DNA from 4 places in the Enterococcus sp. AZ163 genome. Region 1 is predicted to be linked to each of the others. Evidence: riboswitches for the same ligand, from Rfam matches in the RefSeq annotation. Region 1 holds a riboswitch; each other region holds the start of a gene.
The links. Region 1 has a riboswitch for thiamine pyrophosphate ahead of thiD (bifunctional hydroxymethylpyrimidine kinase/phosphomethylpyrimidine kinase). Riboswitches for the same ligand answer to the same signal wherever they lie in the genome.
Positions count from the first base shown of each region.

Region 2: another riboswitch for thiamine pyrophosphate. It lies ahead of thiT (energy-coupled thiamine transporter ThiT); the one in region 1 lies ahead of thiD (bifunctional hydroxymethylpyrimidine kinase/phosphomethylpyrimidine kinase).
Region 3: another riboswitch for thiamine pyrophosphate. It lies ahead of IGI46_RS11170 (thiamine-binding protein); the one in region 1 lies ahead of thiD (bifunctional hydroxymethylpyrimidine kinase/phosphomethylpyrimidine kinase).
Region 4: another riboswitch for thiamine pyrophosphate. It lies ahead of thiW (energy coupling factor transporter S component ThiW); the one in region 1 lies ahead of thiD (bifunctional hydroxymethylpyrimidine kinase/phosphomethylpyrimidine kinase).

Region 1 covers NZ_JBIPAO010000002.1:154,989-157,186, reverse strand. The annotation lists gene IGI46_RS19195 (ATP-dependent Clp protease proteolytic subunit) at 61-657, shown strand; TPP riboswitch at 737-834, shown strand; gene thiD (bifunctional hydroxymethylpyrimidine kinase/phosphomethylpyrimidine kinase) at 897-1,697, shown strand; gene IGI46_RS19185 (family 1 glycosylhydrolase) at 2,032-2,198, opposite strand, start outside.
Region 2 covers NZ_JBIPAO010000001.1:316,292-318,489, reverse strand. The annotation lists gene IGI46_RS01675 (2-hydroxyacid dehydrogenase family protein) at 1-84, opposite strand, end outside; gene IGI46_RS01670 (low molecular weight protein-tyrosine-phosphatase) at 155-613, shown strand; gene IGI46_RS01665 (hypothetical protein) at 676-1,041, shown strand; TPP riboswitch at 1,103-1,201, shown strand; gene thiT (energy-coupled thiamine transporter ThiT) at 1,251-1,838, shown strand; gene IGI46_RS01655 (hypothetical protein) at 1,880-2,198, opposite strand, start outside.
Region 3 covers NZ_JBIPAO010000001.1:2,346,626-2,348,823, reverse strand. The annotation lists gene IGI46_RS11180 (sugar phosphate isomerase/epimerase family protein) at 1-6, opposite strand, end outside; gene IGI46_RS11175 (DeoR/GlpR family DNA-binding transcription regulator) at 175-930, shown strand; TPP riboswitch at 1,041-1,140, shown strand; gene IGI46_RS11170 (thiamine-binding protein) at 1,126-1,521, shown strand; gene IGI46_RS11165 (ABC transporter permease) at 1,490-2,198, shown strand, end outside.
Region 4 covers NZ_JBIPAO010000001.1:648,663-650,860, reverse strand. The annotation lists gene IGI46_RS03285 (helix-turn-helix domain-containing protein) at 1-62, shown strand, start outside; gene gloA2 (SMU1112c/YaeR family gloxylase I-like metalloprotein) at 84-476, opposite strand; TPP riboswitch at 587-676, shown strand; gene thiW (energy coupling factor transporter S component ThiW) at 783-1,301, shown strand; gene IGI46_RS03270 (hydroxyethylthiazole kinase) at 1,298-2,119, shown strand; gene thiE (thiamine phosphate synthase) at 2,116-2,198, shown strand, end outside.

The DNA.
Region 1 (2,198 bases):
TCACTCTTTTTTATTACATGTGTTATAATTGAGGTTAACTAAATGAAAGCAGGTGTCTGAATGTTCTACTTAGATGAAAATGAAGATAATGAAAATAAAACCAATGAAATTCCAGATGTGTACCGTAAAAAATTACTTGATCAGCGGACTGTTTTAATCTATGGTGAAATTACGCAAGAATTAGCAAAAGATATTACTTCACAATTGTTGCTGCTGTCAGCATTGAATGATGATCCGATTACGATTTACGTTAACAGCCCTGGTGGCCATGTAGAATCTGGGGACACGATTCATGATGTCATCAAATTTATTGAACCAACCGTTAATATGATTGGAACTGGATGGGTAGCAAGTGCCGGCATTACGATTTTCTTAGCAGCTGAAAAAGAAAATCGCTACAGTTTGCCAAACACTCGTTACATGATTCACCAGCCCGCTGGTGGCGTTAGTGGACAAACAACTGAAATTCAAATCGAGGCCAAGGAAATTATCCGTACGAGAGAACGGATTAACCGCTTAATCGCGGAAGCAACTGGACAAACGGTCGAGAAGGTTCAGCAAGACACGGATCGCAACTTCTGGATGTCTGTTGATGAAGCAAAAGACTACGGTATCGTCGGAAAAATCATTTCTACTTCTGAAGAAATCGGCAAATAAGAGCTTGTTCTACTGCTCCTTTTGTTATACCATTAGATAAGTTGTATTAGAATTGTGCAGCTGTGACGATTAACTGAATATTTTTTTGCGGGGGGACGCTTAGCGTTGAGAAGGTAAAACCTGACCCTTAGAACCTGTTGGTTAACACCGTCGGAGGGAAGCAAGTCTAAGATAAAATTGATGGGCGTCCCCTTTTTTAAGGTGACGCCCTTTTTACGCGTAAAGGAGGAAGTTTTTAGATGAAAAAAGCATTAACTATCGCCGGCTCAGATTGCAGCGGCGGTGCTGGGATTCAAGCCGATTTGAAAACCTTTTCGGCCCATGGAGTATTTGGCATGTCAGTGGTCACCTCCGTGGTTGCTGAAAATACCGTTCGGGTGATTTCCTATCAGGATATCACACCACAAATTATTCAAGAACAAGTTGATGCCGTTTTTGAAGATATCAAACCTGATGCAGTCAAAATCGGTATGCTCTCTACTGTAGAAACAATGCAAGCTGTCGCAGCTAGTTTAAAAAAGTGGCAACCGGAAAAAGTCGTCTTAGATCCAGTTATGTATGCAAAAAACGGCTGTGCTCTAATGGACCCTACTTCAATTGATACTTTGATTGAAGCAGTTCTGCCTTTGGCTAACTTAATAACACCAAATATTCCAGAAGCAGAAAAAATCAGCGGTCTTTCCATCCAGTCTTTAGAAGATATGGAAATTGCTGCAAAAAAAATCTATGACTTATGTGGTGCCGCAACTCTGGTTAAAGGTGGACACAAAGTCGGCAAAGCCACCGATGTTTTATATGCTGGTCAAGGATTTTCTCAATACACTAGCGAACGGATTGATACCAAAAATACTCACGGCACTGGCTGTACCTTCTCTTCTGCTATTGCGTCACAATTAGCTCTTGGAATAGAACTGGATGAAGCTGTTGCCAAAGCCAAAAGCTACGTAACTACAGCAATTCGCTATTCATTACCGTTAGGCAATGGACACGGACCCACCAATCATTTTTACGATTTGTATCAATCTGGACTAAAAGAATAAGTACCACGCTTAATCCTAACCCACACCGGAAAGCACGAAAGAAAAAACTTTCGTGCTTCTTCAACTTGTATCATGAATAACTGTGTTTTCTAATCGCCTTCGTAAGTTATCAAAACAGAGTTGCTGGCACACATTACTGTCTAACTAGTGCTTTTCCAATTCATGTAGTCGAGACCGTTAAATTCATTTATGAGGTGTTTCAAGTAAGTACTATTCATGAAATTTTTATTGAGGCCTCCCTTTAGCAGCGTCTGACTCAGATCCTGCGGTCAAACTGCTAACAAAAATTAACCCAACGAGAAAATCAGCAGTGTTCCGAACATTTTTTTCATTTTTACAAGTCTTCTCCATTGGTTTCAATCAGATTTTTGTACCAATAAAATGAATCTTTACGACTTCTAGACAAATTCCCTGTTCCATCATCGTGTTTATCAACATAGATAAAGCCGTATCGTTTCTTCATTTCTCCAGTAGTTGTACTCACTAAATCAATCGGTCCCC
Region 2 (2,198 bases), on a different contig from region 1:
AAAAATTTCGTAATCTAAGTCTGCTTCATCCAGTAACTTAGTGCCCCTTGTTGGAATTTTGGCAGAAAGAAAAATACGACTCATAGTATCAACCTCATTTCTATGTATAGAATATAGCACGAAATTATTTTTTTAGCTTGAAGGAGGCAATTTAATGAAATCAATTCTTTTTGTATGTATGGGTAATATTTGTCGCTCACCAATGGCGGAAGCTATGTTTCGGAATCAATTTGAACAACGGAGCGAATCGGCAGAATTTACTGTAGATTCAGCAGCAACTAGTCGTTGGGAAGTTGGTAATTCTCCTCATCACGGTACGCAAAAAATCTTAAAAGCGCACGGTATCAGCTCGAAAGGTATAAGGGCACGTCAAATAACAACGGATGATTTCTACCGCGCGGATTATATCATTGGAATGGATCGTGAAAATGTGGAGGATTTAATGCTCTTAGCACCGGAAGGGACACATAGGAAAATTCATTTGTATTTAGACTTAGTCCCTGAAAAAAAAGGCCAAGGAATTCCTGATCCTTGGTATACTGGTGATTTTGACGAAACCTATAGTTTAATTGAAGAAGGTTTGCCATACTGGTTAACTTTTTTTGGAGAGTAGTTTTTATTGTAATTTTGCTCAATTTTAAGTAAAATCAGAGTACAGCCAAGGAGGAAACTGACATGAAGAAGATACCTGAAAAAGCTAAAAAAAATTTAATTAAGGCCTTTTCTAGTTCATCCTTCCGTTTTTTGTCTGATTTTCTAAATGATTCTGCTGATAAACGTGCACAAGAGCAGGCGAATCAAACGATAATGAGTCAACTCAAAACAGCTGCCTTACACAATAGTTTAGTTGTTTTGCAAGTACAGAATGAAAAAGATTCGGAAAAATATGAAACCGTCTCAGGTTGGCTGCCTAAAGCGATTGGCAATGATTCTTTAGTTGTTCGTACGCAAGATAATCAATTGCAAATGCTGACGGTAGATCGTATAAAGAAGGTGACTACGTTGGCACCTAACGGCGATCAGGAGCGAGTATCACGTTAATTGTTTGTATTAGGTAAATAGTGTGCTATACTATAAGAGTAAAAAATACTAAAAGAATAATACTGTCACAAAGGGGAGCCTTCGGGCTGAGAATGAGGACACTCTAAACCCTAGTACCTGTATCGGTCATGCGAGCGTAGGAATTGTGATGAAGTAAATATATTTACTTCTCCTTTGTGAACTGTATGTTCAAAAGGAGGAGTTTTTTTATGCACAACAAAACGAGAATTATGGTGGAAGGAACAATTGTAGCTGCATTAGCTTTTATGCTTTCGCTGATTCCCACTAACATCGGCAGCAGTTTCACAATCTCATTAGGAATGATCCCATTAACAATTTTTGCTCTGAGACGGGGATTAAGACCCGCTCTGTTATCAGCATTCATTTGGGGAATCCTACATTTTCCAGCAGGAGATGTTTACTATTTAAGTCTCTCACAAGTATTAATTGAATACCCGATAGCATTTACCTTTGCTGGTTTTGCCGGGATTTATGCAACCAAAGTTCAACAAGCTTTACTGAACAATAACTCTCGAGAAGTAACAAAAAATATTATTTTAGGCAGTTTGGCCGGGACTGGGGCTCGATTCTTTTGGCACTTTATTGCCGGCGTAGTCTTTTGGGGTAGCTATGCATTATGGGGAATGAACCCGTGGATGTTTTCTCTTATCATGAATGGTGCCAGTGGGATAGCCACCGGAATTTTTACAGCGACAATTACAATAATTGCTGTAAAAAAGGTACCACAGCTATTTTTACCTCGTGATGCCGCTAAATTGGAAATAAAAAGTAGATAAACGAAAAAACCACTTTTGTCAGTTATGATAAAAGTGGTTTTTTAGCGAAAGGCAAAGGCTAAATCATCTTTCTCCAACGACAAGCTCCATTTTTGGCGACCAAGGTCATAAGTTAATGTCCCCATTTTTTGATCTTGTTTATAAGTAGGTTGGTGTTTGCGCCAACCTTTTTCGTCAGATAAATAAATTGGTACGCGATAAAGTTTATTTTCAAGCTTAGCTTGTGAAAAACAGAAAACAGCTCCTTCTTGAAAGATCGGATACAAATCTTTCAAGATTTCTCCATCTAAGTGAGCAACAGAGGCGCCTTTGCGGAAGAAAGAACGTTTGTCATTGACTTTTTCTAGTGCGATACGAGTA
Region 3 (2,198 bases), on a different contig from region 1:
CTTCATAACTGCATCATCCTCCAAGTTGATTTCTTTTAAGCGCTAACATTAGGTGTACAACAAAAGAAATATGGATTAAAATAGCACGTGTCAGTAATTAATCGATTTCTTTATGCTATCATTATACAATGGAAAACGATAAAAATCAATAAATTTCGATTAAAGGAGAAAATAATGTTAAAAAGCGAACGCCACAAATATATTTTGAGCAAAATAGAGGCAGAAGGTAAAGTTTTAGTAAACGATCTCACCAAAGAATTAGAGGTAACGGAAGATACAATTCGAAAAGATCTTCAAGAACTAGCTAAGCTTGGACTTGTCCAACGCGTTCACGGTGGCGCGCTAAGATTGGATAACACCAACCTGCCATTTGAGCACCGAATTGATCAACACTCAGTCAGCAAAAAAATGCTAGCCAAAAAAGCAGCATCACTAATTGATGGAAAAAAAGTAATCTACATTGATAGTGGTACAACGAATCTTTTTTTCGCAGAGAACATTCCTAACGATTATAGTGGGATAGTTATCACCAATAGCCCTACGATTGCATTAGCATTATGCGATCATGAGCATATTACCATCAATTTGTTGCCTGGTGAGTTGGATAAACATTCTAAAGTATTAAAAGGCTCTGCTACATTAAAAGCAATTGAAGGTATCAATATCGAGCTGTGTATACTGGGTATCTCTTCAATCGATATTGAAAAAGGGATCACTGTCCCATCATTTGAAGAAGCTGCAATAAAAAAACAATTGCTTCAACAAAGTTCTCATAAAATCGGTATTGTAACGAAAGAAAAAATTGGCACAACTTCAACTTTCTTTGTTGATAGTGCTACTTCTTTAGATACTATTGTTACGGAAAAAGGAATTAATAATGCTATCTTGGAACCTTATTACAATCTAGATCTAGACATTCATCAAGTATAAAACAAAAATGATTAAAACCCGTTTATCGTTTTTAATCGTTTTTTGTTTTACTGATTTTCAAAAGTATGTTGACGAACAAATCAAAGAAATGTATTATTAAAAACAATTAAATAAAGATGCAGGGGGACGCACAAGCGTTGAGAAGGTTAAAAACCTGACCCTTTGAACCTGTTGGTTAAGACCAGCGTAGGGAGCATGTCAAAAAAAAGAATCATTTTTGGTTATTTTAGGCATTTTCTCTATTGGGGAAAATGCCTTTTTATTTTAATTAATTTCAAGAAAAGAGGAAGAAAAATGGAAGCAGGTATCGCAATTCAAGTACTACCAAAAGTAGAAGGTGAATCAGAAGTTGTTCGTGTTGTTGATGAAGTAATCGCTTATATAGCAAGCACAGGATTGACTTATCAGGTTGGGGCGTTTGAAACAAGTATTGAGGGAAATTATGATGAATTGATGGAGATCGTCAAAAACTGTCAACTGATTGCAATTAAAGCGGGATCTCAAGGCGTATCTGCTTATGTAAAAATCACTTACAAACCTGAAGGAGATGTGTTTGGGATTGAAGAAAAGACGAAAAAGCACCAGCATTAACCTCTACTCTGGTGTTTCGGTACTCGTCCTTCTTATGGTGTGGCAAGGTGTTAGTTCGTTAGGATGGATTCCAACGTTCATGCTCCCTTCTCCTTTACAGGTTGGTCAGGCCTTTATCAATGATTTTGATTTACTATTGTTCCATTCCAGAATCACATTGATCGAAGCGTTATTAGGTTTATTTTTAGGAATGTCACTGGGGATCGCAGTTGCAATTTTTATGGATAACTTCGAAAGAGTGAAAAAAGCTATCTATCCCCTGCTGATTTTAACGCAAACTGTTCCCACTGTTGCTATTGCACCCTTATTGACAATCTGGTTTGGTTTTGGCGTTTTACCAAAGGTTGTTTTGATTGTCATCACTGTGTTTTTCCCAGTATCCGTTGCTATGTTGAATGGCTTTTCTTCTGTTGATCAGGATGAATTGCGGCTATTACGTTCGATGGGAGCAAATCGCAGACAAATTTTCTGGCATATCAAGATTCCCGCAAGTCTTGGTGATTTTTTTTCTGCTCTAAAAATCGCTGTGACTTATGCAGTAATTGGTGCGGTTATCTCAGAATGGCTGGGCGGCTTTGAAGGATTAGGTGTCTATATGACACGAGTACGAAAATCTTATGATTTTGACAAGATGTTTGCAGTAATTTTTTTGATTTCATTAATTAGTTTATTACTGA
Region 4 (2,198 bases), on a different contig from region 1:
TCATCCAAAATTTAGTAAATGATCTCTCCCTGGAAAAAGAATTAGGGAAGAAAATCGAATAAGGCCAGCAGCTTTTGCTGACTTTATTCATGTAATTCTAAAGGCAAGCCGTCAGGGTCGAAGAAGAAGGTCATTTTTTCACCAGTAAATGCATCGATGCGGATGGGTTCACAGGCGACTCCGCAGCTTTCTAAGTAAGCGATCGTTTCTTCAATGGCATCTGTTTTAAAAGCTAAATGACGTAAACCGCTAGCCTCAGGATAGCTTGGGCGTTTTGGTGGACCTTGCAGAGCAAAGATTTCCAATTCAGCACCATTAGCCAGCTGCAAATCCAATTTATAGTCCTGACGTTCCTCTCGATAGTTTTCTCTTAAGATGGGAAGCTTCAGAATATTCACGTAAAAGTTGCGAGCTTTTTGGTAATCAGAAACAATTATCGCAATATGATGGATTGTGGAAAATGTTGGCTCTTGCATAAAAAGCTCCTTTCTATGTGGTAAGGATAGCACAGCTTTTAGGATAAATCTGCTGAGATACCTGTTAGAATGAAAAAAACTATGCTATACTTTAACCACAATTTCATAAATAGAAACATTTGGGGTGCTGCAAAGCTGAGATTATACCCATGGAACCTGAAACAGTTAGAACTGGCGCAGGGAAATGTCATACAACCATGAATCTCGCCCGTCCATTTATTTGGTCGGGCTTTTTTTAAGACTCCTCTTGCTTCTATTTAGTGAGGAGTCTTTTTTGTTTTTGAAGATAAGGAAGGATGTTGAAGGTTGCAAAGAGAGAAGCTGCAGAAAATGATGTTGTTGGCAATGATGATTGCTCTAGATGTAGTTTTGTCGCCACTTTTCCGAGTAGAGGGGATGGCGCCGATGTCGAGTGTGATGAATGTGCTGGCAGGGGGATTACTAGGGCCTTTATATGGAACCTTGATGGCACTGTGCTGTGGAATTATCCGAATGTTGTTGTTGGGAATTCCACCATTGGCATTAACAGGTGCCGTTTTTGGGGCATTTTTAGCTGGACTATTGTATCGAATGACCAATAATTTATACGGAGCTATTTTGGGAGAAATTATCGGAACGGGAATTATTGGTTCGTTACTATCGTATCCAGTAATGGTCTTGTTTACCGGAAGTCAGCAGGGAATGTACTGGCTGATTTACACCCCTAGATTTGTCGGGGCTACCTTGATTGGATCGCTGGTCGCCTACTTTGTATGGAAGCTTTTGTATCGGGTGCCTGTATTTAAAAGATGTCAGCAATTATTTTTGAGGAGTGAGCAAGCATGAACGGATTATCTGAAATGGTCAAAACAATATTTCCTTTAGCAACATCACCGTTGGTTCAGTGCATTACCAATGAAATTACCTGTGAGTCAATGGCAAATGCTTTATTATACATCGGTGCTAAACCGGTAATGGCAGATGATGCCCGTGAATTTCCAGCCTTTTTCCAGCAAACAGACAGTTTATTGTTGAATTTAGGTCATATTTCGCCACAGCGAGAAGCCAATATTTTAGAAGCCAGCCGTTTTGCTGAGGAGAATCATAAGCCGACGGTGATTGATGTGGTTGGCTTGGCAGCCAGTCCTTTGCGAGCAGAGCTGACTCAGCAATTAATGAAAAAGCAGCCTGAGGTAGTGAAGGGGAATATCTCTGAGATGCGGGCATTATGTATGTTGGAAAGCCATGGACGAGGGGTTGACGGGAGTTCGTTGGATCAATCGGAAGCAGCGCTAAAAGAATTAACAGCAGCGCTGGAAGTCTTAGCCGCCGAGTATCCACACACGACTTTTCTTGCTACAGGCGCAGTAGATGTGGTTGTAAATCAGACGACTAATTGTTTGCTGCAAAATGGTGTGTCTGAGCTTGACTGTTTTACCGGAACTGGAGATATCGTGGGGGCTTTAATTGCGGCATTATTAGGGATAGGATTAGAAGCTTTTCCGGCGGTTGCAGCAGCAGTAAGTTATTTTAATTGCTGCGGTGAAAAGGCGAAGGAGCTGGTGCCAGAGGGCTTGGCTGATTTTCGTCAAGCCACATTGAACCAATTGTCACTATTGATGAATCAGGAATGGTACAAACAAGTGAAGGGGATAATACGATGAAAAAAGAGCTGCTAACACTCTATCTAGTTACTGGACGTTATGATTTCACAGAGGAACAGTTTTTAACTATCATTGAAGA